DNA from 2 places in the Candidatus Enterococcus palustris genome. Region 2 is predicted to be linked to the other one. Evidence: a T-box and tRNA genes for the amino acid it is inferred to sense, from the RefSeq annotation. Region 2 holds a T-box; the other holds one or more tRNA genes.

Region 1 (16,343 bases), 1.4 Mb from region 2:
TATTTTACCATTAAAAATCAAGAATAGAATAGGAGAGCTTGAAAAAAGATGAAAGAAGAAAACACTGTCAAGAAAATTCCATTGACAAAGCTTTCAAACCCTTGTATAATTGCTTTTGTTGCGTTATGAGGTGATGAATATGAAATGGTCTTTACTAGAACTAAATAAATACAAAGACAAACCATGTGATTTTTCAGAGACACTTGATTTAAAAGCGTCTTTGATGAAAAGAGACAATCTAATTCTAGATGTTAGTCCTGTTAAAGCAACCGGGATATTAACAGTAGGAAAAGAAGAGTATCTGCTTCACTATAGAATTGATGTTATTGTAACAGTTCCATCTTCACGTTCTTTAACACCTGTTCCTCTTACTTTAGCAATTGATGTGGATGAAGTCTTTATGACTCCTGAACAATATCAGCAAAGAGATGAACGTTTGGCAGATGAAGAAATTATTTTGTTGGAAAAACCAACAATTGATTTAGATGAATCCGTCGAAGATAACATTCTTTTGTCTATTCCAATTCAAGTGTTGTCAGAAGAAGAACAAACAAGTCAAGATATGCCAAAAGGCAATGACTGGGAAGTTCTATCAGAAGAAGCGTACGAACAGAAAAGACAATTTGAAGCACAACAAACAATGGATCCTCGTCTTGCTAAATTATCCGAATTATTCAATGAAACAACTGAAGATGACGATAACTAGTAAGATTGGAATATATCGTGCATTTTATGCACACATCTTTACAAGGAGGTGGAACACCAATGGCAGTACCAGCTAGAAGAACTTCAAAAGCTAAAAAGGGCAAACGCCGTACTCATTACAAATTAACTATCAAAGGTTTGAATGCATGTTCAAACTGTGGTGAAATGAGAAAAAGCCATCACGTATGTCCAGCATGTGGTCATTACGATGGAAAAGACGTAATCTCTAAAGAAGCATAAAACATTTTTTAGAAAATGTTAAAATCCCCTAGGCTAACCATGGAGCCTAGGGGATTTATTTTAATTTAGTGAGAAGTATTTTGATTGACATTTCTCTGTAATTGTCCAAATTATAAAAAATAAACTAGAATAAATGGAATTATTCGAACTATTTTGTTTTCATATCAAGCATTCTACGTTATAATGATGTAGATTATAAGAAAGTTCTAATGAAGTTCTTTTCTAAGATAGTGGGAGGATACAAGATGACAAAACAACAATTTGGCGTAGTCGGAATGGCCGTAATGGGGAAAAATTTAGCCCTAAATATCGAGAGTAGAGGATATTCAGTTGCTCTATTTAATCGTACAGGTTCAAAAACAACGGATGTCGTTGAAGAACATCCAAATAAAAATTTTAAAGCGACTTATACAATTGAAGAGTTTGTAGACTCTATTGAGAAACCTCGCCGTATTATGTTGATGGTTCAAGCTGGTTTTGCAACAGATGCGACGATTCAAGAATTATTGCCTCATTTAGATAAAGGGGATATTTTGATCGACGGCGGGAATACATTCTTTAAAGATACAATTCGTAGAAATGAAGAATTAGCTAATTCAGGAATCAATTTTATCGGAACGGGTGTTTCAGGCGGTGAAGAAGGTGCGCTTAAAGGACCTTCAATCATGCCGGGTGGTCAAAAAGAAGCGTATGAATTAGTAGCGCCAATTTTAGAAAAAATTTCAGCGAAAGCCGAAGATGGTGAACCTTGCGTTACTTACATTGGTCCAAATGGTGCGGGGCATTATGTTAAAATGGTACACAATGGAATCGAATACGGTGATATGCAGCTGATTGCTGAGTCTTATGACTTAATGAAAAATATCCTTGGTGTTTCCGTTGATGAGATGGCTGAGATTTTCAATGAATGGAACCAAGGCGAATTAGATAGTTACCTTGTAGAAATCACAGCAGATATTTTAACACGCAAAGATGATGAAGGAACTGGCAAACCAATCGTTGACGTGATTATGGATGCAGCTGGTAATAAAGGAACTGGTAAATGGACAAGTCAAAGTGCATTAGATTTAGGTGTCCCATTACCACTGATTACAGAATCTGTATTTGCTCGTTTCATATCTGCATATAAAGAGGAACGGGTAAAAGCAAGTAAAGTATTGGCAAAACCCGAAGCTCCTGCTTATCAAGGCGATAAAAAGGAATTGATCGAAAAAATTCGTGAAGCTCTTTATTTTAGTAAAATCATGAGTTACGCGCAAGGTTTTGCACAATTACGTGTTGCATCTGAAGATTACGAATGGGATTTACCGTTCGGTCAAATCGCTAAAATCTGGCGCGCAGGTTGTATCATCCGTGCTCAATTTTTACAAAAAATCACAGATGCATACGATAAAAATCCGACAATCGAAAACTTATTATTAGATGAGTACTTTATTGATATTACGAAAAAATATCAACAGTCTGTTCGTGATGTGGTATCGATCGCTGTTCAAGCCGGTGTACCAGTTCCAACATTCGCTTCAGCGATTGCTTATTATGACTCTTATCGTTCAGAGCGTTTGCCAGCAAACTTGATTCAAGCTCAAAGAGATTATTTTGGTGCTCATACGTATCAACGTACTGATAAAGAAGGCACTTACCACTATAGTTGGTATAACGAAGAATAATAAGTTGGAAAACCATGGGATCCAAAGATTTCTCATGGTTTTCTGTCTGTTATTAAGGAGAAAACAGGTTGTTACTAGCTTTTTGAGTTAAAAGTGGGTATAATAGGTAGGCTTTAAGATAGCTTTTAAAGAGAAAGGACAAATAACCAATGAGTAATATTCTAATTATTGAAGATGAAAAGAACTTAGCGCGTTTTGTAGAGTTGGAGCTGAAACATGAGGGTTACACGACAGAGGTTCACTACAATGGACGTACTGGTTTAGAAGCGGCTTTAAATAATGATTGGGATGCTATCCTTTTAGATTTGATGTTGCCTGAATTGAATGGACTTGAAGTTTGTCGCCGTGTACGCCAAGTGAAAAACACACCGATTATTATGATGACCGCACGTGATTCTGTAATTGATCGTGTCTCTGGCTTAGATCATGGAGCAGACGACTACATTGTTAAACCATTTGCTATTGAAGAATTATTAGCGCGTTTACGCGCATTGCTTCGCCGAATCGATATCGAAGGTGACAAAAATGTAGCGAAGCAAACCACGATCACATACCGTGATTTAACAATCGAAAAAGAAAACCGCGTTGTGCGCCGCAATTCAGAGATGATCGAATTGACAAAGCGCGAATATGAATTACTTCTAACTTTAATGGAAAATGTAAATGTTGTCCTAGCCCGTGATGTACTATTAAATAAAGTCTGGGGTTACGAAACAGAAGTCGAAACAAACGTTGTCGATGTCTATATCCGTTATCTGCGTAATAAAATTGATGTTCCAGGCGAGGAGAGTTACATTCAAACTGTTCGTGGAACAGGTTATGTGATGCGCTCGTGAAATCAATAAAAATGAAAAAAGCAACAAAAAAAGAACTGAAGGGGCCTTCTTTGACAATCAAGTGGGCTTCTGCAAGTTCTTTCTTCATATTTGTTGTATTCACTATATTCGCTGTGATTACTTATAAATCATCCGTTAATTTGATTGTTGAAAAAGAACGTGAAAATGTAGAAAGAACGGTCGCTGAAGTAGGCAACCGATTAGCTAATGCAGCAGAAAATTTGACGATCTCAGATGTTTATGAAAAATTAAAGACCCCAAGTGTTAATGAGAATGACCTGGACAGCAAAAAACTTTCTGTAGAAGGATCATTGATGGAAATGGATAGCATGATTTCTGAATTAGGGCAACCTGCCTTATTCCTTTCGGTCTATGATACGAAAGGAACACTGATATTTGAAACACAGAAAGCGCAAAATCAGTTGCTAAAAAAAGAAAAACAATCTGCTGAGATTAAAACAATGGGGGATAAGACGGGTTTTTTGATGATTCAGCCTGTTCGTTCAAAAGATAATAGAGAGATCGTCGGGTATATCCAAGCATTTTATGAGTTATCTTCTTTTTACGATATTAGAAATCGTTTATTGTTGACATTGTTTGTACTAGAAATAATCTCATTGATTTTAAGCAGTATTCTAGGTTTTATCCTATCATCATACTTTTTAAAACCATTGAAAGTGTTAAGGGACACAATGGATACTATTAGAAGAGATCCTCAATCAGATATTCATATGCCGGATATTCATTCAAATGATGAGTTAGCGGATCTCGCAGAAATCTTTAATGAAATGTTAGATCGGATGAGACGCTATATTGAACAACAAGAGCAGTTTGTAGAAGACGTATCTCATGAATTGCGTACACCAGTTGCAATTATTGAAGGTCATTTGAGTTTGCTGAATCGTTGGGGGAAAGAAGACCCAGAAGTTTTGGATGAATCTTTAGAAGCCAGTTTGCAAGAAATAGTTCGTATGAAGAGCTTAGTTCAAGAAATGTTGGACCTATCCCGGGCGGAACAAGTAGACGTTCAGTATTCAAACCACACATCAAATGCGAAGCAAGTAGTGTACCAAGTGTTCAATAACTTTAAAATACTATATCCAGATTTTGTTATCACTTTAGATGACGACTTATTGCACGAAGTAACTTTAGGTATTTATCGTAATCATTTTGAACAACTGCTGATTATCATTTTAGATAATGCGGTGAAATATTCAACAACACGGAAAGAAGTCCATATTTCTATTTCGAAAACGTTGAATGAGTTTGAAATTGCTATTCAAGATTTTGGTGAAGGGATACCAGAAGAAGACTTGGAGAAAATATTTAATCGCTTTTATCGCGTTGACAAAGCGCGCGCTCGTAATAAAGGTGGGAATGGCCTGGGGCTGTCGATCGCCAAGCAACTAGTAGAGAACTACAAAGGAAGAATAGATGCCGAAAGTGTTGTCCATCAAGGCACGATATTCCGAATTTATATTCCAATAGTAGATAAAGGTGAAATAGTAGAGTAGGAGCAGGTAAGCTCCTGCTTTTTTCTTTAAGCGAATAATCTGACTGTTATGATTTGCAACATAGCGGAAAAAGCGAATGCTTAGATGAAGTTGAAGAGATTTGTTCGCTAAAGAAAAAAAGAATGAAAAATAGGCATTTTCTAGTTGCTTTTTGCGATAAGACTTGTTATATTTATACATGTTCTTGTGATTGCACTTTATAAATATAAGAGAGAAAAAAATGTTTTTTTTCCTCTTGACGAGTGAGATACAATCATGATAGAATAACAAAGTTGTTGAAATAAAACAGCTAAAGAAACTTGAAAAATCAGGAAAAAAGTTGTTGACAAATAACAAACAACCTGATAAACTAATGAAGTTGTCGCGAAACATTCGATAACATCAAGCAGAAAAAACTTTGAAACTTTTTTTTAAAAAGTGTTGACATCAAATCGAAGATTTGATATGATGTAAAAGTTGCTGCGAGGTAACACAGTAGACCTTTGAAAACTGAACAAAGTAAGACGAACCAAATGTGTAGGTTGTTTTTACAACGGTAAAAACAAACAACAATTTTTAACAAAGCGAAGCAATATGCTAGCAAACAAATGAGCTTAACAATCTTCGGATTGTGTTCAACTTTTATTATGAGAGTTTGATCCTGGCTCAGGACGAACGCTGGCGGCGTGCCTAATACATGCAAGTCGAACGCTTCTTTTCTACCGAGTGCTTGCACTCATTTGAAAAGAGGAGTGGCGGACGGGTGAGTAACACGTGGGTAACCTACCCATCAGAGGGGGATAACACTTGGAAACAGGTGCTAATACCGCATAACAGTCGACACCGCATGGTGTTGATTTGAAAGACGCTTTCGGGTGTCACTGATGGATGGACCCGCGGTGCATTAGCTAGTTGGTGAGGTAACGGCTCACCAAGGCCATGATGCATAGCCGACCTGAGAGGGTGATCGGCCACACTGGGACTGAGACACGGCCCAGACTCCTACGGGAGGCAGCAGTAGGGAATCTTCGGCAATGGACGAAAGTCTGACCGAGCAACGCCGCGTGAGTGAAGAAGGTTTTCGGATCGTAAAACTCTGTTGTTAGAGAAGAACAAGTAGGAGAGTAACTGCTCTTACCTTGACGGTATCTAACCAGAAAGCCACGGCTAACTACGTGCCAGCAGCCGCGGTAATACGTAGGTGGCAAGCGTTGTCCGGATTTATTGGGCGTAAAGCGAGCGCAGGCGGTTTCTTAAGTCTGATGTGAAAGCCCCCGGCTCAACCGGGGAGGGTCATTGGAAACTGGGAGACTTGAGTGCAGAAGAGGAGAGTGGAATTCCATGTGTAGCGGTGAAATGCGTAGATATATGGAGGAACACCAGTGGCGAAGGCGACTCTCTGGTCTGTAACTGACGCTGAGGCTCGAAAGCGTGGGGAGCAAACAGGATTAGATACCCTGGTAGTCCACGCCGTAAACGATGAGTGCTAAGTGTTGGAGGGTTTCCGCCCTTCAGTGCTGCAGCTAACGCATTAAGCACTCCGCCTGGGGAGTACGACCGCAAGGTTGAAACTCAAAGGAATTGACGGGGGCCCGCACAAGCGGTGGAGCATGTGGTTTAATTCGAAGCAACGCGAAGAACCTTACCAGGTCTTGACATCCTTTGACCACTCTAGAGATAGAGCTTTCCCTTCGGGGACAAAGTGACAGGTGGTGCATGGTTGTCGTCAGCTCGTGTCGTGAGATGTTGGGTTAAGTCCCGCAACGAGCGCAACCCTTATTGTTAGTTGCCATCATTCAGTTGGGCACTCTAGCGAGACTGCCGGTGACAAACCGGAGGAAGGTGGGGATGACGTCAAATCATCATGCCCCTTATGACCTGGGCTACACACGTGCTACAATGGGAAGTACAACGAGTCGCTAGGCCGCGAGGTCATGCAAATCTCTTAAAGCTTCTCTCAGTTCGGATTGTAGGCTGCAACTCGCCTACATGAAGCCGGAATCGCTAGTAATCGCGGATCAGCACGCCGCGGTGAATACGTTCCCGGGCCTTGTACACACCGCCCGTCACACCACGAAAGTTTGTAACACCCGAAGTCGGTGAGGTAACCCTTGTGGAGCCAGCCGCCTAAGGTGGGATAGATGATTGGGGTGAAGTCGTAACAAGGTAGCCGTATCGGAAGGTGCGGCTGGATCACCTCCTTTCTAAGGAATATTACGGAAACTTACACATTCGTCGACACTTTGTTCAGTTTTGAGAGGTTTACTCTCAAATTAATAAGTACCACGGGGCCTTAGCTCAGCTGGGAGAGCGCCTGCTTTGCACGCAGGAGGTCAGCGGTTCGATCCCGCTAGGCTCCATTAGTAACCAATGGGTTACTAGTATTGTTCATTGAAAACTGGATATTGAAGTAAAAAAGTAATCAAAACAAACCGAGAACACCGCGTTGAATGAGTTTTTTAATTAAAATAGTTCGAATGCTTATTTTATTGGTGACGCCTCTATCGCTAGAGAAACGAACCAAACAAACTGACCGTAAGGTCATAAGGTTAAGTGAATAAGGGCGCACGGTGGATGCCTTGGCATTAGGAGCCGATGAAGGACGGGACTAACACCGATATGCTTTGGGGAGCTGTAAGTGAGCTATGATCCAGAGATTTCCGAATGGGGAAACCCAACATCTTTTATAGGATGTTACTTGCCAGTGAATACATAGCTGGTTAGAGGTAGACGCAGAGAACTGAAACATCTTAGTACCTGCAGGAAGAGAAAGAAAATTCGATTCCCTGAGTAGCGGCGAGCGAAACGGGAAGAGCCCAAACCAACAAGCTTGCTTGTTGGGGTTGTAGGACTCCGTTGTGGTAGTCTGTCAAGATAGTCGAAGAACCTGGAAAGGTTCGCCAAAGTGGGTAATAGCCCCGTAGACGAAATGTTGGCAACACCTAGGAGGATCCTGAGTACGGCGGAACACGAGAAATTCCGTCGGAATCCGCGGGGACCATCCCGCAAGGCTAAATACTCCCTAATGACCGATAGTGAACCAGTACCGTGAGGGAAAGGTGAAAAGCACCCCGGAAGGGGAGTGAAATAGATCCTGAAACCGTGTGCCTACAACAAGTCAAAGCCCGTTAATGGGTAATGGCGTGCCTTTTGTAGAATGAACCGGCGAGTTACGATTGCATGCGAGGTTAAGGTGAAGAGCCGGAGCCGCAGCGAAAGCGAGTCTGAATAGGGCGAATGAGTATGTAGTCGTAGACCCGAAACCATGTGATCTACCCATGGCCAGGTTGAAGGTGTGGTAAAACGCACTGGAGGACCGAACCCACGTACGTTGAAAAGTGCGGGGATGAGCTGTGGGTAGCGGAGAAATTCCAAACGAACTTGGAGATAGCTGGTTCTCTCCGAAATAGCTTTAGGGCTAGCGTCGAAGTTAAGAATGATGGAGGTAGAGCACTGTTTGGACTAGGGGCCCATCTCGGGTTACCGAATTCAGATAAACTCCGAATGCCATTCATTCATATTCGGCAGTCAGACTGCGAGTGATAAGATCCGTAGTCGAAAGGGAAACAGCCCAGACCACCAGCTAAGGTCCCAAAATATATGTTAAGTGGAAAAGGATGTGGGGTTGCACAGACAACTAGGATGTTGGCTCAGAAGCAGCCACCATTTAAAGAGTGCGTAATAGCTCACTAGTCGAGTGACCCTGCGCCGAAAATGTACCGGGGCTAAACATATTACCGAAGCTGTGGATCACACCTCTGGTGTGATGGTAGGAGAGCGTTCTAAGGGCGTTGAAGGTCGATCGTGAGGACGGCTGGAGCGCTTAGAAGTGAGAATGCCGGTATGAGTAGCGAAAGACGGGTGAGAATCCCGTCCACCGTATGACTAAGGTTTCCTGGGGAAGGCTCGTCCGCCCAGGGTTAGTCGGGACCTAAGCCGAGGCCGATAGGCGTAGGCGATGGACAACAGGTTGATATTCCTGTACCAGTTGTTTTTGTTTGAGCAATGGAGGGACGCAGGAGGCTAAGGAATGCATGCGACTGGAAGTGCATGTCCAAGCAGTAAGTCTTGAGTAGAGTCAAATGCTTTACTCTATACGGACAAGCTGTGATGGGGAGGGAAATAATAGTACCGAAGTTCCTGATGTCACACTGTCAAGAAAAGCTTCTAGTGAGAAAACAACTGCCCGTACCGTAAACCGACACAGGTAGTCGAGGAGAGTATCCTAAGGTGAGCGAGCGAACTCTCGTTAAGGAACTCGGCAAAATGACCCCGTAACTTCGGGAGAAGGGGTGCTGACTTCGGTCAGCCGCAGTGAATAGGCCCAAGCGACTGTTTATCAAAAACACAGGTCTCTGCAAAATCGAAAGATGAAGTATAGGGGCTGACGCCTGCCCGGTGCTGGAAGGTTAAGAGGATGGGTTAGCTTCGGCGAAGCTCAGAATTGAAGCCCCAGTAAACGGCGGCCGTAACTATAACGGTCCTAAGGTAGCGAAATTCCTTGTCGGGTAAGTTCCGACCCGCACGAAAGGCGTAACGATTTGGGCACTGTCTCAACGAGAGACTCGGTGAAATTTTAGTACCTGTGAAGATGCAGGTTACCCGCGACAGGACGGAAAGACCCCATGGAGCTTTACTGTAGCTTGATATTGAGTGTTTGTACCACATGTACAGGATAGGTAGGAGCCGATGAACCCGGAACGCTAGTTTCGGTGGAGGCGCTGGTGGGATACTACCCTTGTGTTATGAACCCTCTAACCCGCACCACTTATCGTGGTGGGAGACAGTGTCAGGTGGGCAGTTTGACTGGGGCGGTCGCCTCCTAAAGAGTAACGGAGGCGCCCAAAGGTTCCCTCAGAATGGTTGGAAATCATTCGCAGAGTGTAAAGGCAGAAGGGAGCTTGACTGCGAGACTTACAAGTCGAGCAGGGACGAAAGTCGGGCTTAGTGATCCGGTGGTTCCGCATGGAAGGGCCATCGCTCAACGGATAAAAGCTACCCTGGGGATAACAGGCTTATCTCCCCCAAGAGTCCACATCGACGGGGAGGTTTGGCACCTCGATGTCGGCTCGTCGCATCCTGGGGCTGTAGTCGGTCCCAAGGGTTGGGCTGTTCGCCCATTAAAGCGGCACGCGAGCTGGGTTCAGAACGTCGTGAGACAGTTCGGTCCCTATCCGTCGCGGGCGTTGGAAATTTGAGAGGAGCTGTCCTTAGTACGAGAGGACCGGGATGGACTTACCGCTGGTGTACCAGTTGTTCTGCCAAGGGCATTGCTGGGTAGCTATGTAGGGAAGGGATAAACGCTGAAAGCATCTAAGTGTGAAGCCCACCTCAAGATGAGATTTCCCATTTCTTTAAGAAAGTAAGACCCCTGAGAGATGATCAGGTAGATAGGTTGGAAGTGGAAGTGCAGTGATGTACGGAGCGGACCAATACTAATCGGTCGAGGACTTAACCAAAGTAACGAAATAAAAAAGTTTTTTCGGAATGTTTGATTACTACTTCAATCCAGTTTTGAGTGAATAATCACTCAACTTAATAGTAACAACACCCAGTGTGGTGGCGATAGCGAGAAGGATACACCTGTTCCCATGCCGAACACAGAAGTTAAGCTTCTTAGCGCCGATTGTAGTGAAGGGTTTCCCTTTGTGAGAGTAGGACGTCGCCACGCTAATTATTCCGGCATAGCTCAGTTGGTAGTAGCGCATGACTGTTAATCATGATGTCGTAGGTTCGAGTCCTACTGCCGGAGTTCCTTAATATAGGATTTATGAGTAATATTTTGCTTCTTTTAACTCTGGAGAGTTGTCCGAGAGGCCGAAGGAGCATGATTGGAAATCATGTAGACGGTGAACGCTGTCTCAAGGGTTCGAATCCCTTACTCTCCGTATTAAGTTTTTATTGGCCCGTTGGTCAAGCGGTTAAGACACCGCCCTTTCACGGCGGTATCACGGGTTCGATTCCCGTACGGGTCATTTATATTTATTGGAGGTTTAGCTCAGCTGGGAGAGCACCTGCCTTACAAGCAGGGGGTCGGCGGTTCGATCCCGTCAACCTCCATTAAATTACGGTTTGGTAGTTCAGCTGGTTAGAATGCCTGCCTGTCACGCAGGAGGTCGCGGGTTCGAGTCCCGTCCAGACCGTTTCATTAATTTTTGGCGCAGTAGCTCAGTTGGTAGAGCAACGGATTGAAGCTCCGTGTGTCGGCAGTTCGATTCTGTCTTGCGCCATTTGGAGGAATAGCGAAGTGGCTAAACGCGACGGACTGTAAATCCGTTCCTTAGGGTTCAGTGGTTCGAATCCACTTTCCTCCATTACATAGTAGGGATATAGTTAAACGGTATAACTACGGTCTCCAAAACCGTCATTGTGGGTTCGATTCCTACTATCCCTGTTAATAGTTTATGGCGATTGTGGTGAAGTGGTTAACACAGCGGATTGTGGTTCCGCCATGCGTGGGTTCGATCCCCATCAGTCGCCCTTAGCTTTTAAAATTATCATATGCTTTATGGCGATTGTGGTGAAGTGGTTAACACAGCGGATTGTGGTTCCGCCACGCGTGGGTTCGATTCCCATCAGTCGCCCTTAGTTCTAATATTGGGGTATAGCCAAGCGGTAAGGCAACAGGTTTTGATCCTGTCATGCGTTGGTTCGAATCCAGCTACCCCAGTTTTCTCTAATAGAGAATGTTTCATTTATAATATGGCGGTATAGCCAAGTGGTAAGGCAGAGGTCTGCAAAACCTTCATCACCGGTTCAAATCCGGTTACCGCCTTGCAAATTTATTTCATGCCGGCGTGGCGGAATTGGCAGACGCGCTGGACTCAAAATCCAGTGCCCGCGAGGGCGTGCCGGTTCGACCCCGGCCGCCGGTATAAAAGATAAGCCAACGTTGGTGAAACGTTGGCTTGTTTTTTAATATTTTAATACATTAGTTAAAAGGAGGTTATTATGAGGAAAATAAGAGTTTATTGTTTATTTATCTTGCTAGTTGGCTATATTAGTCCAATCATTGTAAGCGCCGAAGAGATCAACGAGTATAAACTAGATGAATCTGCAGAACAACACATAGAAAACAGTTCAGAAAAATTCAGTACATACGATAATGAAGCAGAAGAAGTTATGCCTCAGAAAGAGAGTACATTAGATACTTCAAGAAGTGTGCCTGAAGTATCTAATGAAATAAAAGAAGAAAAAAGTGGGAAAGTAATTGTTGCCTCAGGAATGTTCGGAACGAGTAAATGGCAAATAGATAATTCTGGAGCTTTACATATAGGTAGTGGTGACTTTATAAATACTAGAAATAGTTCACCTTGGTTTCCATATAGAAATCAAATTAATAAAATAGTTTTTGATGGACCTGTGAAAGCTAGCAACAATTCCTCAAATCTTTTTTCTAATTTAGATCGAGTTGTCGAATTTGAGAATCTTGGTGAGTTTGATACAAGTAATGTTACTCTAATGCGAGATATGTTTTCAAATACAAGTAGCTTAGTAAGTTTAGATTTATCTCATTTTGATACAAGCCGAGTAATTGATATGGGATTCATGTTTTCTTACGCAAGCAGTTTAACAAACTTAAATTTATCAAGTTTTAATACAAGCAATGTAGTTTATATGAGAAGTATGTTCTTTGGGACGCAAAATATAGATCATTTAGATTTATCAAACTTTGACACAGGTCATGTAGAAGATATGAGTGGTATGTTTATGAGAAGTGGAGTAAAAAACTTCGATATCAGTCGTTTTGATACAAGTAATGCAACAGACATGAGTGGTATGTTTAGTGGTCTTGATTTGGATGGTTTAGATCTATCTCATTTTGATACAAGCCAAGTGACAAACATGTCAGCTATGTTTGGCTGGAGTCAAATAACGAACTTAAATGTTTCTAGCTTTGAAACAGCTCAAGTCAAAAACATGGATGAAATGTTTACAGGGACTCAAATAGATAGTGTAGACTTATCCAGTTTTTATATAAATAATGTGAAGAATATGAATAATATGTTTAGTGGTAGCCAAATAAATAGTATCGATATATCTAATTTTGATACAAGTAAGGTAGTTTATATGTATGAAATGTTTGCACGTATGAGTGAACTTAAACATATCAATCTTGGCGAAAATTTTCAATTTAAAGATGGAGTAACATTACCTTCTCCAAGTAATATTTTACCTTATTATGGAAAGTGGCAACGAGATCATGAAGGAATAGTCTATACATCAGAAGAATTAGCAAATCAATATGATGGTTTAACAATGAAGGGAAATTATTATTGGGCAGAAAAACGGCCCAAGTTAGAAGTCAGAGACTCTACAATTTATACGGGAGACGAATGGAATCCACGAAATAATTTTATTTCAGCTGCTGATGAAGAGGGGAATACCCTTTCATTTGATCCAGCTATGACTACTGATACTGTAAATACTGAGTTCCCAGGAACCTATGAAGTTACGTATACAAATAACAGTGTGTCTAAAACAATCATAGTGACTGTAAAAAAAAATCTAGAAACGATCGAGGCTGAAGATACTATCATTTATGTTAATGATAGGTGGGAAGCAAAAGATAGTTTTCTCTCAGCTACTAATAGAGATGGAGAGAGTATTGAGTTTAATGCTAATATGACTGCAGATACTGTGAATACTACTATTCCTGGAACGTATCCTGTAACTTATAAAAATGGAAGATCATCAAAAACAATTGAAGTGATTGTAAAAGAAAATAAAGAAAGTATTTATGCTAAAGATTCTCTTATTTATGTTGGAGATAACTGGGAAGGGTATGACAGTTTTGTATCAGCAACTGATAAGGATGGAAATGAATTATCTTATAATGATTCCATGCTATCTGGAGAAGTAGATACTAAAGTACCAGGGATATATAATGTTGATTATACTAATGGTGAAGCTACAATTAAAATAACGGTCACTGTCAAAGATAACCTAGCTAGTATTCAGGCTAACGACTCAACTATTCATGTTGGTGACAATTGGCATGCAGAAGACAATTTCAAAGGGGCAACAGATAAAGCGGGGAATCAGCTAAGTATCAAAGATATAACCGTTACTGGAAAAGTCGATACCTCAAAAGCAGGTAAGTATGAAATAACATATGCTTATGATCAAGTTTCGTTGACCATTTTTGTGTTTGTTGAGGAAAATAATGATCAGAGCAGCATTGACAAGAATAACTTCGGAGATAAAATGGATAACAATTTAAAAAATGAAAATAGTACTAAAAAGAATACTAATCATGTACTTCCTAAAACAGGCGAGCAAGTCCATATGTTGTCTATAGTATTTGGTCTATTTATTTCTATGTTATCTGTTATCATGTTGAAAATAAGAAAAAAAGTTTTATAGTGCGTAAGAAAACGTAAAAAAGAGGAAAGACACTCAGTTGTTTTTCCTCTTTTTTGGTGCACAAATAGTATCAGATACTAAGCTTTTTTGAGAATAGTTGTTCCACCTGTTCTTCCGCCCATTGACACCATCTCAGTTCTTCTTCACAAATACGTATTCTTCTTTGGATGACAAGGAAACGCCCAAAGTTTCTGTTCTGTTCAACAGGATCACTCAACTGTTCTATTTGTTCTTGCTTTTCTTGGTTTTGCTTTAAAATTTTCAGCTGATGCTGTCTTCTTTCAAAAAGTAGCCCTTTGACTGTGTGTTTATCTAGAATAGAAGCAACATAGATTTTAGCTAGAAATTCGTCTTTTTGAGAGGGCTCCTTGGTTTCTTCTTGAATCCAGAGATTAACAACTTCTTCTCCTTTTTTGGTCAAATGATAAATCTTTTTTTGAGTATGTGTGTCATCAGTTTCTACCGATACATATTCGTCTTTTAAAAGTTTCGCCAGAGAAGTGTAAATTTGACTGTGATGGGCTTCCCAAAAAAGAGCAAGGTATTGCTTTAATTCATAACCAGTACAAGGTTTTCTAACTAACATACAAAGTAAAATATAACTAAGAGTATTCATTGAAGCTAGTCTCCTTTTATTTTTTTCTTTATTATACCATAAAAATATATGTATTAATAAACATGTAAATATTGACATGTTTATTTTTTTGTAGTATCTTTTTATAGAAAGAAGGGAAATAAATGGAAGAAACAGGTATTTTAGAGGAACAAGTGGAGATAGAAACTAAGGCGGGTTTGCGATCGGCATATGCAGTGGCATTTACATGTATGATTGCATTTATGGGAATTGGTTTAGTTGATCCTATTTTGAAAACAATTGCTAGACAATTAGATGCAACGCCAGCTCAAACAACTTTATTGTTTACGAGCTACATGTTGGTGACAGGAGTCATGATGTTGTTTACTGGTTTTATTTCTAGTCGAATAGGTGCAAAGAAAACATTGATTTTTGGACTTATTATCATTATAGGATTTTCATGTTTAGCTGGTTTTTCTGAAACAATTGAAGGACTGATTTATTTACGTGCGGGCTGGGGTTTAGGAAATGCTTTATTTATTTCAACTGCTTTATCAGCTATTGTGGGTGTGTTAGCCGGGCAAACAGAGAAAGCAATTATTATGTACGAAGCATCTATGGGACTTGGAATGGCTATTGGTCCGTTGCTTGGTGGTGTATTAGGAAGCATGTCTTGGCGTATGCCATTTTTTGGTGTAGCTACTTTGATGCTTATTGCAAGCTTTGCGATTGGTCTTTTATTGACTCCTATCGCTAAACCAAAGAAAAAAGTTACTCTTTGGGCAGGGATCAAAGCTTTAGGTAATCATAAATTACGTTCAGTTGGCATTATTGCACTACTATATAATTTTGGTTTCTTTACCTTATTAGCATATGCACCATTTTTACTGGAAGGATTTTCTGAAATGCAAATTGGATTTGTCTTTTTTGGTTGGGGCGCATTATTAGCTGTTGCATCGGTATTCATTGCACCTATTTTAGAAAAACAGATCAATACGTATCGTACGATTTTACTTGCATTATTTTTATTCTTTGCGTGTTTGTTCTTTATTGGCTTCAGCGCCCAAAAACCTGGATTGGTTGCAGCAGGCGTTATCATGGCAGGCTTTTTCCAAGGTCTGATCAATACACTTTTGACAACGATTGCTATGGAGATACCTGAGATCGAAAGAAGTGTAGCATCATCTTCTTATAGTTTTATTCGTTTTTTTGGCGGAGCGATTGCGCCATTTATTGCTGGTAAGCTAGCGGAAATTTGGAATACAAGTATACCCTTTTATTTTGCTGCCTTTATGGTTCTAATAGGTCTTGTATTTGTGGTCGTTCATAATCAATATTTTGCTACAGAAGAAGAGTATGAATAGAAGAATTTAAAAAACGCAGCATCTCTGAGAACTTCGAAGATGCTGCGTTTTTACTAATATTAGTATTACATTTTTAGGTATTTCATAAATTCAATATA
Region 2 (16,343 bases):
TAGACATAGAAGGATTAATGGCTCGCTCAATGGCTGGATTGAAAGTTAGTGAAATAACTGAATCAAGTGAATACGACGAAGAATTTTCCGATTTACTATAAAAGTTGAAAGAACAGACTTGATAACGCTATCGAATCTGTTCTTTTTTATTTATTAGGTTTTTCTAATATCTGCTATTTTTTTCACAAACAAGTTGCTGAGTATCTTCAAGCATGCTAAACTATATATGTGAATTAAGTAACAAGGAGGTTGGAAAATGAAAGAATTACATAAAGAAAAAACAATGCCAAAAGCTACAGCAAGGCGCTTACCATTGTACTTACGCTATTTAAAAATGTTAGGAGATTCTGGTGTAACAAGAATTAAATCAAAAGAATTTAGTGATGTCATTCAAGTGCCGCCTGCGACTATTCGTCGTGATTTTTCTCACTTAGGTGAATTGGGACGGAGTGGCTACGGTTATGATGTGCCATACTTGATCGAAGTTTTTAGTCATATTTTAAATACCCAAGAAGAAAAGCGAATTGCATTGATTGGTTGTGGTAACTTAGGAAAAGCGTTGGTCAAAAATAATTTCAGAAGAAATGAAAACTTGAATATTGTTTGTGCGTTTGATATAGAAGAAGAGCTTGTTGGACTATCAGTTGATGATATAATTATCCAACCAATGGAAAATCTAGCTGAAGAAGTCAAAAAAACAGGTGTGACTGTTGCGATTTCAACTGTACCAAGTCAATTTGCGCAAGAGGCGATTGATAAAATCGTTGATGCTGGCATTACAGCAATTTTAAACTTTGCTCCAGATCGAGTAACTGTCCCGAATAATGTGAACGTTCAATATATCGATTTGACAACAGAGTTGCAAACATTGATTTACTTTGATGAAACTTTCCCACATAAAAATGTATAGAAGGCAAGAACTTTGTCTTCTATCGTTCCTTCCTCTATACTTAACATAGGATGTTTAGCTGTAATGGCGAACTCGTTACATTTTTTTAATTTAGGAGGGAAAATAATGATAGTAACAAAAAAAGGTGAAGAAGTAGAAATTATCGGTACACAACCTGAAGTAGGAGTGAAAGCGCCAAATTTTTCATTAAAAAATTTAAATGACGAAGTAGTGAATCTAAGTGAGTTCACTGGTACTCCAGTCTTGATCAGTGTTGTTCCTGATATTGATACTAGAATCTGTTCTCTACAAACTAAACGTTTCAACGAAGAAGCTGCCAAAGTAGAAGGTGTAAAATTTATTACGATTTCTAATAATACAAAAGATGAGCAAGCAAATTGGTGTGCAGCAGAAGGTGTTGATATGGAAATTTTACATGATACCGAAGGAACATTTGGAGAAGCATACGGCTTATTTATTCCTGCAATGGGACGATTAGCTCGTGGGATTTTTGTGATCGATAAAGACGGTAAAATTGTTTATGAAGCAATTTCTAAAGAAATTGCGGAAGAGCCTGATTATGGTACTGCATTGGATCAAGCAAAAGCAGCTCGCTAATTTTTTTCAAATTGACTTATATTCAATATAAATGTTAAAATAAACCAAAGACCATGATCAAGAGGAGTATTACTGGCATCGTCCTAGAGAGAAAATCATTTGGTGGAAGATTTTCACATAACCAGTAAGAAGGTAGCTTGGGAGTCAATGATTTGAATGTAGTAGATGATTCGAGTAGTGATCGTTACCTCACGAATGAAGCGGTGTCTGATTGTTCAGGCACAATTTAGGTGGTACCGCGTATAATGTTTATACGCCCTAAAATACGAAAGTATTTTAGGGCTTTTTTCATGTTCATCACAGATTGTGAAGCAATCTGATGTTGAACAGTACAAGGCGACTGATAAGAAGCATTGTCACCTTAGTGTGTTGCTTCAACATTCATTTAAATTAAAAACAGAAAGAAGGAACTTGTATGACAGAAGAAAAAAATCTGCCGACAAAATACCAACCCACAGAAGTTGAACAAGGACGCTATCAAAAATGGCTGGATCAAGATTTATTTAAACCAAACGGTAATAAAGAAGCAAAACCATATTCTATCGTAATTCCGCCGCCAAACGTTACGGGGAAATTACATTTAGGTCATGCTTGGGATACGACGTTACAAGATATGATCATTCGCCAAAAAAGAATGCAAGGCTTTGATACATTATGGTTACCTGGAATGGATCACGCTGGTATTGCAACACAAGCGAAAGTAGAAGAAAAATTAGCAGAACAAGATATTTCCCGTTACGATTTAGGTCGTGAAAAATTTGTAGAGCAAGTATGGGATTGGAAAGAAGAATATGCTTCTCATATCCGTGAACAATGGGCAAAAATGGGGCTTTCCTTAGATTATAGCCGTGAACGTTTCACTTTAGATGAAGGCTTGTCAGAAGCTGTCCGCAAAGTCTTTGTTTCTTTATATGAAAAAGAGTTGATCTATCGTGGTGAGTATATCATCAACTGGGATCCAAAAGCGAAAACAGCTTTATCTGATATCGAAGTTATCCACAAAGATATCGAAGGTGCGTTTTACCATATGAGTTATCCACTGACAGATGGTACAGGCGTTGTGGAAATCGCAACGACTCGTCCTGAAACCATGTTAGGCGATACTGCGATAGCTGTTCATCCAGAAGATGAACGGTACCAAGCGATTATCGGAAAAACTGTTACACTCCCTTTAGTAGACAAAGAAATTCCGATCATTGCTGATGAATATGTAGATATGGAATTTGGAACAGGTGTGGTAAAAATCACACCAGCTCATGACCCGAATGACTTTGAAGTAGGTAATCGTCATGATTTACCTCGTGTAAACGTCATGAACGAAGACGGATCGATGAATGATTTAGCTGGCAAATACGCAGGTATGGATCGTTTCGCAGCACGTAAATTGATTGTTTCTGATCTAAAAGAAATGGGTCGCTTGATCAAAATTGAAACCATGAATCACAGCGTTGGACATTCAGAACGTACGGGTGTAGTTGTTGAACCTCGTTTATCCACACAATGGTTCGTTAAAATGGCGCCGCTTGCTGAAAAAGCCATCAAAAATCAAGACACAGAAGATGCAGTAGAATTTTATCCACCACGCTTTAACCAAACATTCTTGCGTTGGATGGAAAATGTTCACGATTGGGTAATCTCACGCCAATTATGGTGGGGACATCAAATTCCAGCTTGGTACCATAAACAAACGGGTGAAATGTACGTTGGCATGGAAGCACCAGCTGATGCGGAAAATTGGACACAAGACTCTGATGTATTAGATACATGGTTTAGTTCTGCATTATGGCCATTTTCAACAATGGGCTGGCCTGATGAAGAAGCAGCTGATTATCAGCGTTATTTTCCTACAAGTACATTAGTAACCGGTTATGATATCATCTTCTTCTGGGTGAGCCGTATGATGTTCCAAAGCTTAGAGTTTACTGAAAAAGCGCCATTTAAAAATGTTTTGATGCATGGGCTGATCAGAGCAGAAGACGGACGTAAAATGAGTAAATCTTTAGGTAACGGAATTGATCCAATGGAAGTCATCGATAAATACGGAGCAGACGCGTTGCGTTGGTTTATGTCAAACGGTTCTACACCCGGTCAAGATATGCGTTTCAGCTATGAAAAAATGGATGCATCTTGGAACTTTATCAATAAAATCTGGAATGCTAGTCGTTTTGTGATCATGAATGTTGAAGGAATGTCTTATGAAGATGTTGACTTTAGTGGTGAGAAAACTGTGGCAGATCGCTGGATTTTAACACGCCTAAATGAAACAGTTGCGCGTGTAACGGACTTATTCGATCGTTTCGAATTTGGTGAAGCAGGTCGTCAATTATATAACTTTATCTGGGATGATTTCTGTGATTGGTATATCGAAATGAGTAAAGAAATCCTTTACGGCGAAAATGAACCTGCGAAACAAACAACTCGTAGTATTTTGGTTCACACACTAGATCAAATTTTACGTCTATTACACCCAATCATGCCGTTTGTGACAGAAGAAATCTGGGAAAATATTCCGCATCAAGGTGTATCCTTAGTTGTTGCTGATTATCCTGTTGTTCATGAAGAATTTTCGGATGAAACAGCTGCTCGCGGGATGGAAGTTTTAAAAGAAGTGATTCGCGCAGTGCGTAATATTCGCGCAGAAGTGAATACACCACTGTCTAAACCAATCACATTGCTAATCAAAACAAATGATGAAGCAGTGGATAAATTCTTGATCGAAAACACAAATTATATCGAGCGCTTCTGTAATCCAGAAGAGTTGACGATTTCAAGTGATATTATTGCGCCAGAATTAGCGATGTCAGCTGTTTTAACAGGAGCAGAGCTATACTTACCACTAGCTGGTTTGATCAACGTGGAAGAAGAAATTGCTCGTCTAGAGAAAGAGTTAGAGAAATGGACGCAGGAAGTTAAACGTGTGCAAGGGAAATTAGCGAATGAACGTTTCGTTTCGAATGCGCCGGATGATGTTGTGGAAGCTGAGAAAGCAAAAGAGAAAGATTATTTAGAAAAACAAGTCGTTGTGAAAGAACGAATTGCACAACTTCGTACAGTGAATTGAAAACAAGAAGTTGAGAGAAAAGCGTCTAGTTCCGAGAAGTAAGAAGGAATTCACGAAAATGACAAGAAACACGGATTTTTTAATTCCGATGTTGAATGATTCCTAATCGGTGTTCTTCACATTTTTGTGATTTACCACTGTTTATTCGGATTTTAAGGGGCTGAGATATAACTCGAAGAGTTATGTCCCAGCCCCTTGTTTATTTAGTTCAACTAATCAAAAAATGATTAAACAAGAACCATAAAGCATATCCGTAAGTTCCAACCGACCAAAATTTAAAGATAACTAAAATTTTCATATATTCTTTAAATGGAAGTTCAGCAAGTCCCGCAACCAAACAGGTCAAATCATCTGGTGCAAAAGGAATCAATAAGGTAACAATCATCAACTTCTTAATCCCTTTTTCAGGACGATCTAACATTCTTTCGAATTTTAAATAACGCTTTTTAGAAAGTATAAGTTGAGCAAATGGTTTACCGTAATATCGTGCCAACCAGTAGACGATAACATCACCGATCATCAAACCAATATAACTATAGATCAATCCAGGAATACTCCCAAACATCAGCATGCCCACTAATGTCGAGATACCACCAGGAAGAATCGGCACAATGACTTGGACTATTTGCAAAAAGATAAAAATCAACACAGCATATTCGCCAAACTGTTTCATAAAATCCTGCAAAGACTGAACAGAATGAAAAATACCTTTATAATAACCGTAAAGTACTAGACCAGTAAAACAAATAACTCCTATAATAGGTAGTGCATAGATAATTCGTTTCAGAATTCTTCTTCCCATGTACGCAGTTTCCTCTCACTGTTAGGCTGATTTTGGTCGTATGAAACGTTTTAGTAGTTGATAAAATAATACGCCCAAAAGAACAGAAATGCTAATCAAAACTCCGATAATAAAATTCCGTTGCCGGTAATGCATCGTAATTTGATGTTCTCCAGAAGTTAATTCAATACCTGTGAAATTGCCTAAAACGGACTTCGCGTTGATTTTTTTACCATCAACTGTGATCTGCCAATTTTTGTCATATGGAATCGCTAAGTAAAGTAATGAATTGTCTGGTTCTGCTACGGTGATTTCTCCAGTCAATGTACCTGAGACTTCCTCTTTAAGTTGGATTGCTTGAGACTTTTGTTTGGCGATAAATGAGTGAAAGGATTCTTGTTTTAAGCTTCTTAATTCGAGTGTGTTATCTTCAAGCTCTTTTTCAGATTCAAGTTGTAATTCAACAACGTCATCTTTTTTGAAGTAACCAAGATTAAATAATTGATTTGTTGCGATATAAACTGCAGGTTGGATTTTTTCACCGTTTACTTTAAATGAAGTGATCTTCTCCCAATTGATTTCTGGTGCATAAAGGTAGAGTTCGCCATTTGCTGTTGTTTTTGTAGTGAGTGTATAATTCTGATCCTCATGAGCTGTCCAAGCTATTTTTTTTGTTTCTTGAAAATAATTTTGCGTATTTTTTTGAATTTGTTGTAAAATATTTTCTTGATTTTTCAACGGTTGATTGTTCGCTAGTTTAAGGTCAGCAAATTCCTGAGGGACTAAAAATCCGATTCCAATTGCCTCATCATTTTCATAAACATTGGTGGAAGGATCAGTTGAACGATTTTCTTGATGTGTTTTTATTTCAGGCGTCAGTTGATAATTCACATTTAAAAGTAAGTTGATTACTTTGGATTCATCTACGTAAGCAATTCTACGATCATTTTTTTGATATAAACCTAAAGCATGTAGTGTATCTTGCGTTTTAGCATCTAAAGTAGAAGTATAACTTGAAACCCCTGCATAGCCATATAAAATTGGATTATTGTAGCCATTATTTTTCTCATTATAGCCAGCAGCATCAGAATCAATTGTTTGTTTTATACGAAATAAACTTGTTTCTTCTTTTTTCAAATCAGAAATGATCTCATCTTGAATTCGATAAGTTTGCGCAAATTTTTCTTGATCACCAAATGGAATATCTTTAAAACTGATCCAAAAATTAAAGACTAATTCAGAACAGACCACTAAAAATAATAGTACATAAATACTTTTTCTGTTTCTTCCTTGCATTTTTTGAATCAAGACAACTAAACCATAAATCAACCAAATGATAAGTAAGCTAATAATAAAGTAATCGTCCGATAACAGAAAGACTTTTTCTTTTGAAAGCTTTAGAGAAACATACCCGACAATCAAAAATAAAGAGAAAAGTAGTGGCACAATGAGACGTAAAGTTGCACCTTCCTTCAATTTAAGAAACGCTTCATAAGCAAATTTAATCATCAAGAAGCTAAAGATAAAGGTATTTCTATACGGAAATCCCGCAGGACTTTGAAACATATGCCAAATCGTATTCACTAGTTCTAGCCAGAAACTCAAGAAAATAAAACCAATCAGAAAGCCTGCTCCAAGTTTTTCTTTTCTAGAAATTGTCGACAGTTGGAAAAAGGCGATAAAAAGTAAAACCATCAAGATACCAGAAAAAATCGTTGGTAAATGTTCTAAACGCCATTCAAAATTAACACTGCCAAGACCTAACTGCGAAAGAAAGTTTAATCCAAAATTGGGCGTAGGTAAAAAGGTTTCCAAGTCAAAGTTGGTCTTTTTTGTTGCCAGCATTCCTTCTACGGCTGGAATCAAAATAAAACTTGTGCTGATCCCTGTAAGAAAAGACGTAACGAAGAACAAACGACCGTCTTTAATAAATTGCCAAATGGATTTCTTTTTAGATGACTCTGTTTTTTGATAGTACCAATAAAGGCTGTAACATACAGCGAAGATGCAGAGCATGTAGCCCATATAATAATTCGTTACGATCGATAGAAATAAGGCTGCCGAATACAGTCCATATTTTTTATGATCCCATAAGTGTTGGATTCCTAGGACAAGTAAGGGAAGTAAAATCAGTGCATCTAACCACATAAAATTTAAACAATAAACCGTCACAAAGCCGCACAGACTATATGAGGTCGAAAAAAGCAAGGTAGAACTAGTTGAGTGTCGATATGTTTTTTGAAGATAGTAAAACATCGAACTCCCCATAAGTGAAATTTTTAGCGTGATGATCAATAAAATTGCGATCGGAAGTTGTTCATATGAAAAAAGTAATACCAAAATATTGAAAGGACTTAATAAATAATACGCACTTAAAGGTAAAATCGTTCCACCTAGCGCATCAGAAAAGGAATAAAGAGAATAAGTCTCTCCTTGAAAAAACTGCTTAAATAAACTTAAAAAAGGCATATATTGTGTCCCTAAGTCACTGACTAAGAGATTGTTATTTCCGAAAGGTGCTAAACCTAAAATCGACCATAGTATGATCAGCAACAAGAATGGAATCAAAAAACTCCCGCTGATCAATAATGTTTTTTTTATTTTTGACATATTTTATACTGCTCCTCTATTCTAATGATTTGTAACTGTTTTAGGATAAAGGTCCAATCAATTATGGAAAATCAAACGAACTACCTGCAACAAATACTATTTTTGAGAATTATCTATGTATGAGAAAGTGTTAGTACCGACCTCTAAGATTCTAGTCTATCACGGGATCAGGTAGTGATGCAAAAGAATCGGTAGTCACTTCGTACATATAGTCTTGTTTATTTTATCACAGTTGTTTTTATTTAAAAGAGCTGCGTCATTTGTTTACTTATTTTTATAGAATAGATCATTTATGGAATTAAAGTCGTTAATTAGTGAAAAGCAACTCAGCTTTCGATATAATAGATAACGAGGAGTTGATAAGATGTCATTAACGATAGAAGAAGCGATCGATTGGATTCATAGTAGACTGCCTTTTGGTTCTAGACCAGGACTTGATCGAGTAGAAGCATTATTGAAAAGAGTTGGTAACCCTGAGGAAAAAGTTCCAACGATCCATATTGCAGGAACAAATGGAAAAGGGTCTACAGTAACTTACTTAAGATGTATGTTAGAAGAATTAGGACTAAAGGTAGGAACCTTTACTTCTCCTTATATCGAGCACTTTAACGAACGAATTGCAATCAATGGACAGGGAATTTCGGACAATCATATCATTCAGTATGTAGAAAAATATCAAGAGTTGATCAAAGAGATGGATCAGCAAACTGAGAGTGCAGGCATTACTGAATTTGAGACTCTAACTGCAATGGCACTTGACTACTTTTTAGATGAAAAAGTCGATATTGCAATCGCTGAAGTTGGACTCGGTGGCTTATTAGATAGTACCAATGTAGTAAAACCAATGTTAACGGCGATTACAACAATTGGAAAAGACCATACAGAAATTTTGGGTGATACTCTTGAAAAGATCGCTTTTCAAAAAGCCGGGATCATCAAAGAAACAATTCCAGTTGTAACTGGAAATATTGGTGAAGAAGCATTTGCAGTGATCGATGAAGTTGCCAGAGAAAAACATAGCAGATTGTATCGTTATGAAAAAGACTACAAAGCAGAATATCGGCATCCAGATAAAAACTGGGGAGAGGTTTTTGATTTTTATGGTGAAGCAGGCAAGCTACCTAAAATCAAAGTTCCCTTGTTAGGTCGCCATCAAGTGGAAAATGCTGCTGTCGCCATTCAGTTGTTTTATCTTTATTGTGAGATACAGCAAATCAATTTTTCTGATAGAGATGTTTATCATGGCTTAGCTCAAGCGCAATGGCCTGCTCGAATGGAAAAAATCAGTGATGAGCCCTTGATTATTTTAGATGGTGCTCATAATGACCATGCAATGCGTCGTTTGGCTGAAAACTTGAAAAAAGAATTTCCAAATCGAGATATCCATATTTTATTTTCAGCGTTATCGTCAAAAAATATCGATCAAATGATTGCCATCTTAAGAAAAGTACCCAATGTCCATTTATATTTGACAACCTTTGATTATCCTAGAGCAATCGAATTAACAAAAATGGAACATTTTGAAGATAATAAGACGGAAATCGTTTCACTATGGCAATTTGGTTTGGGTGAGATTTTAGAAAAAATGTCAGCAGATGATTTGATGTTAGTTACGGGATCACTTTATTTTGTTTCTCAAGTACGGGAATTGTTGTTGAATTTAGGTTCTAATAATGCAAGTTCGCTTTAACGAGTCAACTTCGCTTTTGATATGAAACATGCTAAGATACACAACGAAGAAATGAGGTGATGCCAATAGCTCAAGTGATTACTTGTCGTATGACAAGAGATGTTACTAAGCACTAAATGAAGCATTGCTTCCAACACTACTAGAGATTGGAAAGTACAAAAGCGTTATAAAAACTGTTGTTCATTAAAGATTATACAAGGAGGAAATGATGAAAAAAATTGATGGCGTAATTTTTGATATGGATGGGTTATTATTTGATACGGAACTGATTTATTATCAATCAACACAAAAAATAGCGGATGCGATGAATTTTCCATACAGCAAAGAAGTTTATTTGGAGTTTTTAGGAGTATCAGATGAAGAAGTACAAGAAAATTATCATCGGATCTACCAAGATTTTGGGAAAGAAAAAGTAGATGAGTTTATCCAACGCTCATATGACGATACGTATCAAGTGTTTGAATCAGGTGAAGTTCCATTAAAAGAAGGTGTTTTGGAGTTGCTTGATTTTCTTGAGCAAGAAGAAATTCCGAGAATCGTTGCTTCGAGTAATGTTCGTCCAGCAATTGAATTATTACTAGATGGTGCTGGAATCAAGGAACGCTTTTCAGGAATTGTTTCGGCAGAAGATGTGACTCGAGCAAAACCTGATCCAGAAATATTCCAAAAAGCTCTCGCTAATCTTGGAACAAAAGCGGATAATACCTTGATTTTTGAAGATTCATTTCATGGTGTAACGGCAGCTGATGCTGCAGGGATTCCCGTGATTATGGTTCCAGATTTACTAGCTCCAACGAATGAAATCAAAGAAAAAACCTTAGAAATTTTTGAAAGTTTGACCCAAGTACCAGCCTATTTAAAAAAATAACATTCTCACTCCTTTGCGTATCTTTTATTAGAAGCATGTAAAGGAGTGATTTTTTTGCTTAAAGAAGAAAAACTATTTATTAGGGAAATGCCCGAAGATTGTTTGCCTCGTGAGCGTCTAGAAATCGTAGGGGAGAAGGCTTTATCAAATCAAGAACTATTGGCGATTTTATTAAGAACTGGGTCGAAGAATACAAATGTGATGGAGGTGGCTTCTAAATTCTTGAATTATTTCAATCACTTATACGAATTGAAAAATGCTACACTTACTGAAATGATGGAAATCAAGGGAATTGGTCGCATCAAAGCCATTGAATTAAGAGCTGCTATTGAATTTGGTTATCGAATCCAGCAAAGTACGCAGCTGAAACTGGGAAAAGTTTCTTCTAGCTATCAAATTGCTCAAAATTTGATCTATGAATTACAAGATTTTCAACAAGAGCATTTGGTCTGTTTATATCTAAATACTAAGAATGAAGTTATTAAACAAGAGACTGTTTTTAAAGGGTCACTGAACCAGAGTGTTGCCCATCCAAGAGAAATCTTTCGCAGTGCGGTGAAATATTCTGCAGCTCGTTTGATTCTTGCACACAATCATCCATCTGGCAATCCAACTCCATCTGAAAGTGATATCCTATTCACGCAAAGAATGCAGGAATGTGGAAAAATGATGGGTATCGAAGTATTAGACCATATCATCATCGGAGAACAAGTCTACATCAGTATGCGGGAGGAAAATTTTTTTGCTTCAGATTAACTAGATTTCTTGCAAAATTAAGGGTTCGCATGTACAATGTATGTGTAATCTTGTTTGGGACAATATAGAAGTTTTAATTTTAAAACCCTCTATCGTACACGGGCAATGTTACAATATTTAGTGCTTAAGCACGAGGAGGAACAAAGAATGGAACAAGGAACAGTAAAATGGTTTAACGCAGAAAAAGGATTTGGATTTATCTCTCGCGAAGATGGTAGCGATGTATTCGTACATTTCTCAGCGATTCAAGGTGAAGGATTCAAAACAATCGAAGAAGGCCAATCAGTAAGCTTCGACGTTGAAGATTCAGATCGTGGACCTCAAGCAGTTAACGTTGTAAAAAACTAATTTAATCCATTCCAAAACACTTAGCAAATTTGCTAGGTGTTTTTTTTATGTTGGGATGATTGTATTTGCTGAGAAGAAAGTGGTCTTTTATTTCATTTCTAAGGTAGTCTCTCCTTATATTTTTTTATAAGTGGTGATAAACTTGTTGAATAATTCTTTACTAATATCTACAGCTTTCCTTGGACTAGCGGGCGCTCTTTATCGCTTTCGTGCCTTTACGAATAAGAAATCTTGGAATGGTAGGAGCATTCTGATAACACTGCTTGGTTTTGAATTGTTAGTCATTAGTCTGATAATGATTTAGATCCAAAAATATAATATGAGAAACGTTTAAAAATGAAAATAACAAAAAAGGCATCTGTGATTAACATTCACTAGACGCCTTTAAATCGTATTAGAACTTGAATCGCTCATTTAGGTTGATAACTCCTTAAATAGATTTTTTCAATTCTTTTACTGCTTGTGTAATCGTGATACCATAAGCTACATTTGCTTGGTCATTTGCATCGATGGCCATAAACAAATTTTTCTTTGTATCAAGTGCTACACGGTATTTTAATACTTTATTACCAAATGTCATAATAATTCTCCTTTCTTGATTCTTCTGAAAGGCAACGATATCTGATAACGAAATTCCATGATTACTATAACATGGCTTGTCAGAAGTGTAAAGAGGAAAGTTTTACCCTCAGCAGTATTTTTGATGAAAGCCCTTTTAAGTAGTATAATATAATTAATAAAGAAGGAGGTTTTTTACCATGGGAGAGTCGTATAAGAATATTTTAGTAGCTGTAGATGGTTCGGATCAATCTGAAAAAGCATTTCAAGAGGCAGTAAAAATCGCTAAACGAAATGGTGCAACATTGCACATTTTATCTGTCATTGAAGAAATGGGAAATTATTTTGGCGAACTAACAATGTCAATGGGAACGCTAATGGAAGATCTTCGTACAAGAGAAGAAGAAGAAATGAAAAAAAGAGAGTCAAAAGCTCTTGAAAAAGGAGTATCTCAAGTTTTCACATACGTTATGTATGGCTATCCGAAAACGTTGATTGCTGATTTTACAGAGTCAAAAGAACCAATCGACTTAATTGTAATCGGCAGAACTGGTTTAAATGGGTTTGAAAGATTGATGGTGGGTTCAACGACTTCTTATGTTGTTAACCATACGAAGGCCAACGTTTTAGTTGTAAACAATGTAGTATAGAAATAAAAGAAGCAACTGACAGATTTTTTGTCAGTTGCTTCTTTATATTCAAACTTATGAAGTCATAATCATTGGTAAAATCATTGGATGACGTTCTGTTTTTTCAAATAGGAAAGGTTGTAATGCAGTTGAGATAGCATCACATAATTTCGCTTCTGTGCAATTCTCATCGCGTAAGGCTTCACGAATCGCATTGAATAATAAACGTTGTCCTTCATGAATCATTTCGCCTGATTCTCTCATATAGACAAATCCGCGAGATAAAATATCTGGACCTGCTAGAATTTCTTTATTCTTAATATCTACAGTAGCCACAGCTAAAACTAAACCTTCTTCAGAAAGAATGCGGCGATCACGCAACACAACATTACCGATATCACCGACACCATTACCATCAACATAAACATCATTGGCGTTGAAGTGTCCAGCGACACGAGCATCATCTGCTGTTAAAGCCAAAACATCACCGTTTTCCATAATGAAACAATTGTCTGCTGGCACACCAACATCTTGTGCAAGTGAGGCATGGATTTTCAGCATTCTAAATTCACCATGTACTGGTACAAAATATTTAGGCTTCATTAAGCTCAACATTAATTTTTGCTCTTCTTGGCCACCGTGACCAGAAGTATGGATATTATTGATTTTTCCATGAATAACTTCAGCACCTGCTTCTGAAAGCAAGTTGATCAGACGGTTAACACTCGTTGTATTACCAGGGATCGGTGAACTTGAGAAAATCACTGTATCTCCAGGCTGTACTGAAATCTGACGATGAGTACCGTTTGCAATTCGACTCAAGGCTGCCATTGGTTCTCCTTGAGAACCGGTACATAAGATCATTGTTTCTCCAGCAGGAAGTTGATTCAGCTCACTGGCATCTACAAATGTTCCTTTAGGCACATTGATATAGCCTAAATGTTCGCCGTTAACAATCGCATTTTCCATACTACGTCCGAATACTGCAATTTTTCGTCCAGTTGCAACGGCAGCGTCTGCTGCTTGTTGCAGACGAAAAATATTTGAAGCAAAACTAGCAAAGATGATTCTTCCCTCGATTTTTTCAAAAATCTTTAAAATAGAAGAACCAATGGTTTTTTCTGATTTAGTAAACGTTGGAATTTCCGCATTTGTACTATCCGAAAGCAGACACAAGACGCCTTCTTCCCCTAATTTTGCCATGCGGTGCAAGTTTGCTGGTTCACCAACGGGTGTAAAGTCAAACTTAAAATCTCCTGTTGCAACAATATTACCAGAAGGTGTCTTAACGACTACACCAAGCGCATCAGGAATACTATGTGTGGTTCTGAAAAAGCTGATAGCAGTTTTACGGAAACGAATGACTGTATCTTCATTGATTTCATGTAACTCAGCATCACGTAATAAACCATGTTCATCCAATTTATTAGTGATCAAAGCTAATGCTAACGGTCCAGCATAAATAGGGATATTGGCTTGACGCAATAAGTAAGGTACACCACCAATGTGATCTTCATGTCCATGCGTGATGACTAACGCTTTGACTTTGTGCAGATTTTGAACGATATAGCTGTAATCCGGAATAACATAGTCGATCCCAAGTAAATCATCTTCTGGAAACTTGATTCCAGCATCAATAATGATGATCTCATCTTGAAATTGAACCCCATAAGTGTTTTTCCCGATTTCGCCTAAACCGCCTATCGCAAAAACGCCAGTCTCATTGTTTTTTATATTTACTTTCATATTAAAACTCCGTTAAAGAGAATTCCGCATGTTCTTGCTCATAAGCAAGATGATTTTCATCCAGCGCTTGAATGTATTCAATATTATATGGGGTATTTTCTTCTACTTGTTGGCGCACAATAACATCACTTTCGGCTTCAACGTAAATAGATTTTGTATCTTCTCTTTTTGGGTTTCTTGTTTTTGTTTCTTGATAATAAACTTTATATATCATTGTTTTTTCTCCTTTATCTGCCAGAGCAGTTAATTATTTATTTTTATAAATTTCTTACTGTAATTTTGAACACAACAAAATGAGGTGGCTGTCCACCTTAAAAACAATTGACATCAAAAACAGATGTTGATGATGAAATGAAGCCTCGACTTTGCTTCACTTTACTTGTTTTATGGAAACTGTACTTTCTTTCAACCGTTCATTGTGTTGTGCTGTACAACAATTAAACGTATTTTATCATAAAATAGTGAATAAGTATAGAAACAGACTTGTGACTTTAACGAAAACCTTATTATTCATTTGTTTCATTTAAAGGAGGAATTTTCTTTTTATTAAAATACAAATTAAGACCGATCAGATGTGCCAAAAAAACAAGCGCTAATGTAGTTGTCATGAACGAATTACGTACAATAATACAAGGAATTGCGAAAACAATAAATAAAGTTGTAAATAATTTTACGCGACCTAAAGGCGTGATTTTCTTTTCAACAATGGATTCTTGAATGTATTTTTGGTAATAAGTTGAGTTGATAAACTTCGTATATAAATAATCAGAGCTGCGCATCCAGAAAAATGCCGTTAAGATATAAAAAATCGTTGTAGGCAAAATTGGCAGAAATATTCCTATTGTCCCTAATCCAAATGTGAGACAACCTAAAGAAATATAAAGTATTTTTTTCATTGCTTCGATCCCATCACTTTCATTTTATATTTAGTGTGAAAATTAAAGTAATTCTCATTATACCATAGTAAAAATAGTCCAGTTGATGATTCGAGTGAAAAGTATGTTTTTCGTTTAAATATAATTTACCTAGCTATTGGTTTTATGCTATAGTGAAAGCACTGGGTCAAAAATTGGAATAGGAGATGATTGATTGAAATTGATGTGGCGTTACACGATGAGATATAAGAAATTATTATTTTTAGATTTCATTTGTGTTTTTGGATTTATATTGATAGAACTAGGATTACCAACGATTTTGGCACGAATGATCGATGTTGGAATCAAAAACAATGATTATGATTATGTAAAACAACAAGGTTTGTTGATGATTGTGATCACGGTCATTGGTGTAGCAATGAATATCATGTTAGGTTATTTTGGCGCACGAATGACAACAAATATTGTACGCGATATTCGAGATGATCTATTTGAAAAAGTTCAGACTTTTTCTCATCGTGAATATGAAACAATAGGTGTTTCTTCACTCATTACAAGAACGACAAATGATGCCTATCAAATCATGTTGTTTATGGGAAATATTTTACGAATAGGCTTTATGACACCGATGATGTTTTTTGTCAGTTTATATATGGTTATGCGGACAAGTCCTTCATTAGGCTGGTTTGTTCTAGGCGCATTGCCGTTTCTTTTAGCAGCAGTAGTTGTGATTGCTAAAATATCTGAACCTTTGTCGAATAAACAGCAAAAAAACTTAGATGGAATCAATGGGATTTTAAGAGAGAATCTTTCTGGTTTGCGAGTGATTCGTGCGTTTGTAAACGAAAAATTCGAAGAAAGCCGTTTTAGCAAAGTGAATGAAGACTATACGAAAAGTTCTAAGAGTCTTTTCC

What was found. The T-box of region 2 lies ahead of A5821_RS15525 (valine--tRNA ligase). A T-box ahead of a tRNA ligase gene usually reads a tRNA of that ligase, here a tRNA-Val.
Region 1: it has a tRNA-Val gene. The T-box ahead of A5821_RS15525 (valine--tRNA ligase) is inferred to sense a tRNA for this amino acid. The anticodon was not compared.

The regions. Positions count from the first base shown of each region.
Region 1 covers NZ_CP147244.1:973,085-989,427, reverse strand. Annotated here, with positions in the region: gene A5821_RS04665 (YceD family protein) at 140-706, shown strand; gene rpmF (50S ribosomal protein L32) at 766-945, shown strand; gene gndA (NADP-dependent phosphogluconate dehydrogenase) at 1,191-2,612, shown strand; gene A5821_RS04650 (response regulator transcription factor) at 2,762-3,448, shown strand; gene A5821_RS04645 (HAMP domain-containing sensor histidine kinase) at 3,460-4,962, shown strand; rRNA gene A5821_RS04640 (16S ribosomal RNA) at 5,585-7,145, shown strand; tRNA gene A5821_RS04635 (tRNA-Ala) at 7,229-7,301, shown strand; rRNA gene A5821_RS04630 (23S ribosomal RNA) at 7,489-10,400, shown strand; rRNA gene rrf (5S ribosomal RNA) at 10,497-10,612, shown strand; tRNA gene A5821_RS04620 (tRNA-Asn) at 10,620-10,693, shown strand; tRNA gene A5821_RS04615 (tRNA-Ser) at 10,741-10,829, shown strand; tRNA gene A5821_RS04610 (tRNA-Glu) at 10,845-10,916, shown strand; tRNA gene A5821_RS04605 (tRNA-Val) at 10,929-11,001, shown strand; tRNA gene A5821_RS04600 (tRNA-Asp) at 11,011-11,084, shown strand; tRNA gene A5821_RS04595 (tRNA-Phe) at 11,099-11,171, shown strand; tRNA gene A5821_RS04590 (tRNA-Tyr) at 11,175-11,255, shown strand; tRNA gene A5821_RS04585 (tRNA-Trp) at 11,265-11,335, shown strand; tRNA gene A5821_RS04580 (tRNA-His) at 11,349-11,421, shown strand; tRNA gene A5821_RS04575 (tRNA-His) at 11,453-11,525, shown strand; tRNA gene A5821_RS04570 (tRNA-Gln) at 11,540-11,611, shown strand; tRNA gene A5821_RS04565 (tRNA-Cys) at 11,646-11,716, shown strand; tRNA gene A5821_RS04560 (tRNA-Leu) at 11,733-11,816, shown strand; gene A5821_RS04555 (bacterial Ig-like domain-containing protein) at 11,893-14,307, shown strand; gene A5821_RS04550 (PadR family transcriptional regulator) at 14,378-14,923, opposite strand; gene A5821_RS04545 (MFS transporter) at 15,046-16,245, shown strand.
Region 2 covers NZ_CP147244.1:3,340,168-3,356,510, forward strand. Annotated here, with positions in the region: gene thiI (tRNA uracil 4-sulfurtransferase ThiI) at 1-101, shown strand, start outside; gene A5821_RS15515 (redox-sensing transcriptional repressor Rex) at 257-910, shown strand; gene tpx (thiol peroxidase) at 1,016-1,507, shown strand; T-box leader at 1,552-1,771, shown strand; gene A5821_RS15525 (valine--tRNA ligase) at 1,923-4,568, shown strand; gene A5821_RS15530 (TVP38/TMEM64 family protein) at 4,777-5,370, opposite strand; gene A5821_RS15535 (YfhO family protein) at 5,392-7,959, opposite strand; gene A5821_RS15540 (bifunctional folylpolyglutamate synthase/dihydrofolate synthase) at 8,324-9,649, shown strand; gene A5821_RS15545 (HAD family hydrolase) at 9,855-10,517, shown strand; gene radC (RadC family protein) at 10,605-11,273, shown strand; gene A5821_RS15555 (cold-shock protein) at 11,421-11,621, shown strand; gene A5821_RS15560 (hypothetical protein) at 12,052-12,201, opposite strand; gene A5821_RS15565 (universal stress protein) at 12,380-12,829, shown strand; gene rnjA (ribonuclease J1) at 12,884-14,554, opposite strand; gene A5821_RS15575 (DNA-directed RNA polymerase subunit epsilon) at 14,556-14,768, opposite strand; gene A5821_RS15580 (YbaN family protein) at 15,061-15,450, opposite strand; gene A5821_RS15585 (ABC transporter ATP-binding protein) at 15,644-16,343, shown strand, end outside.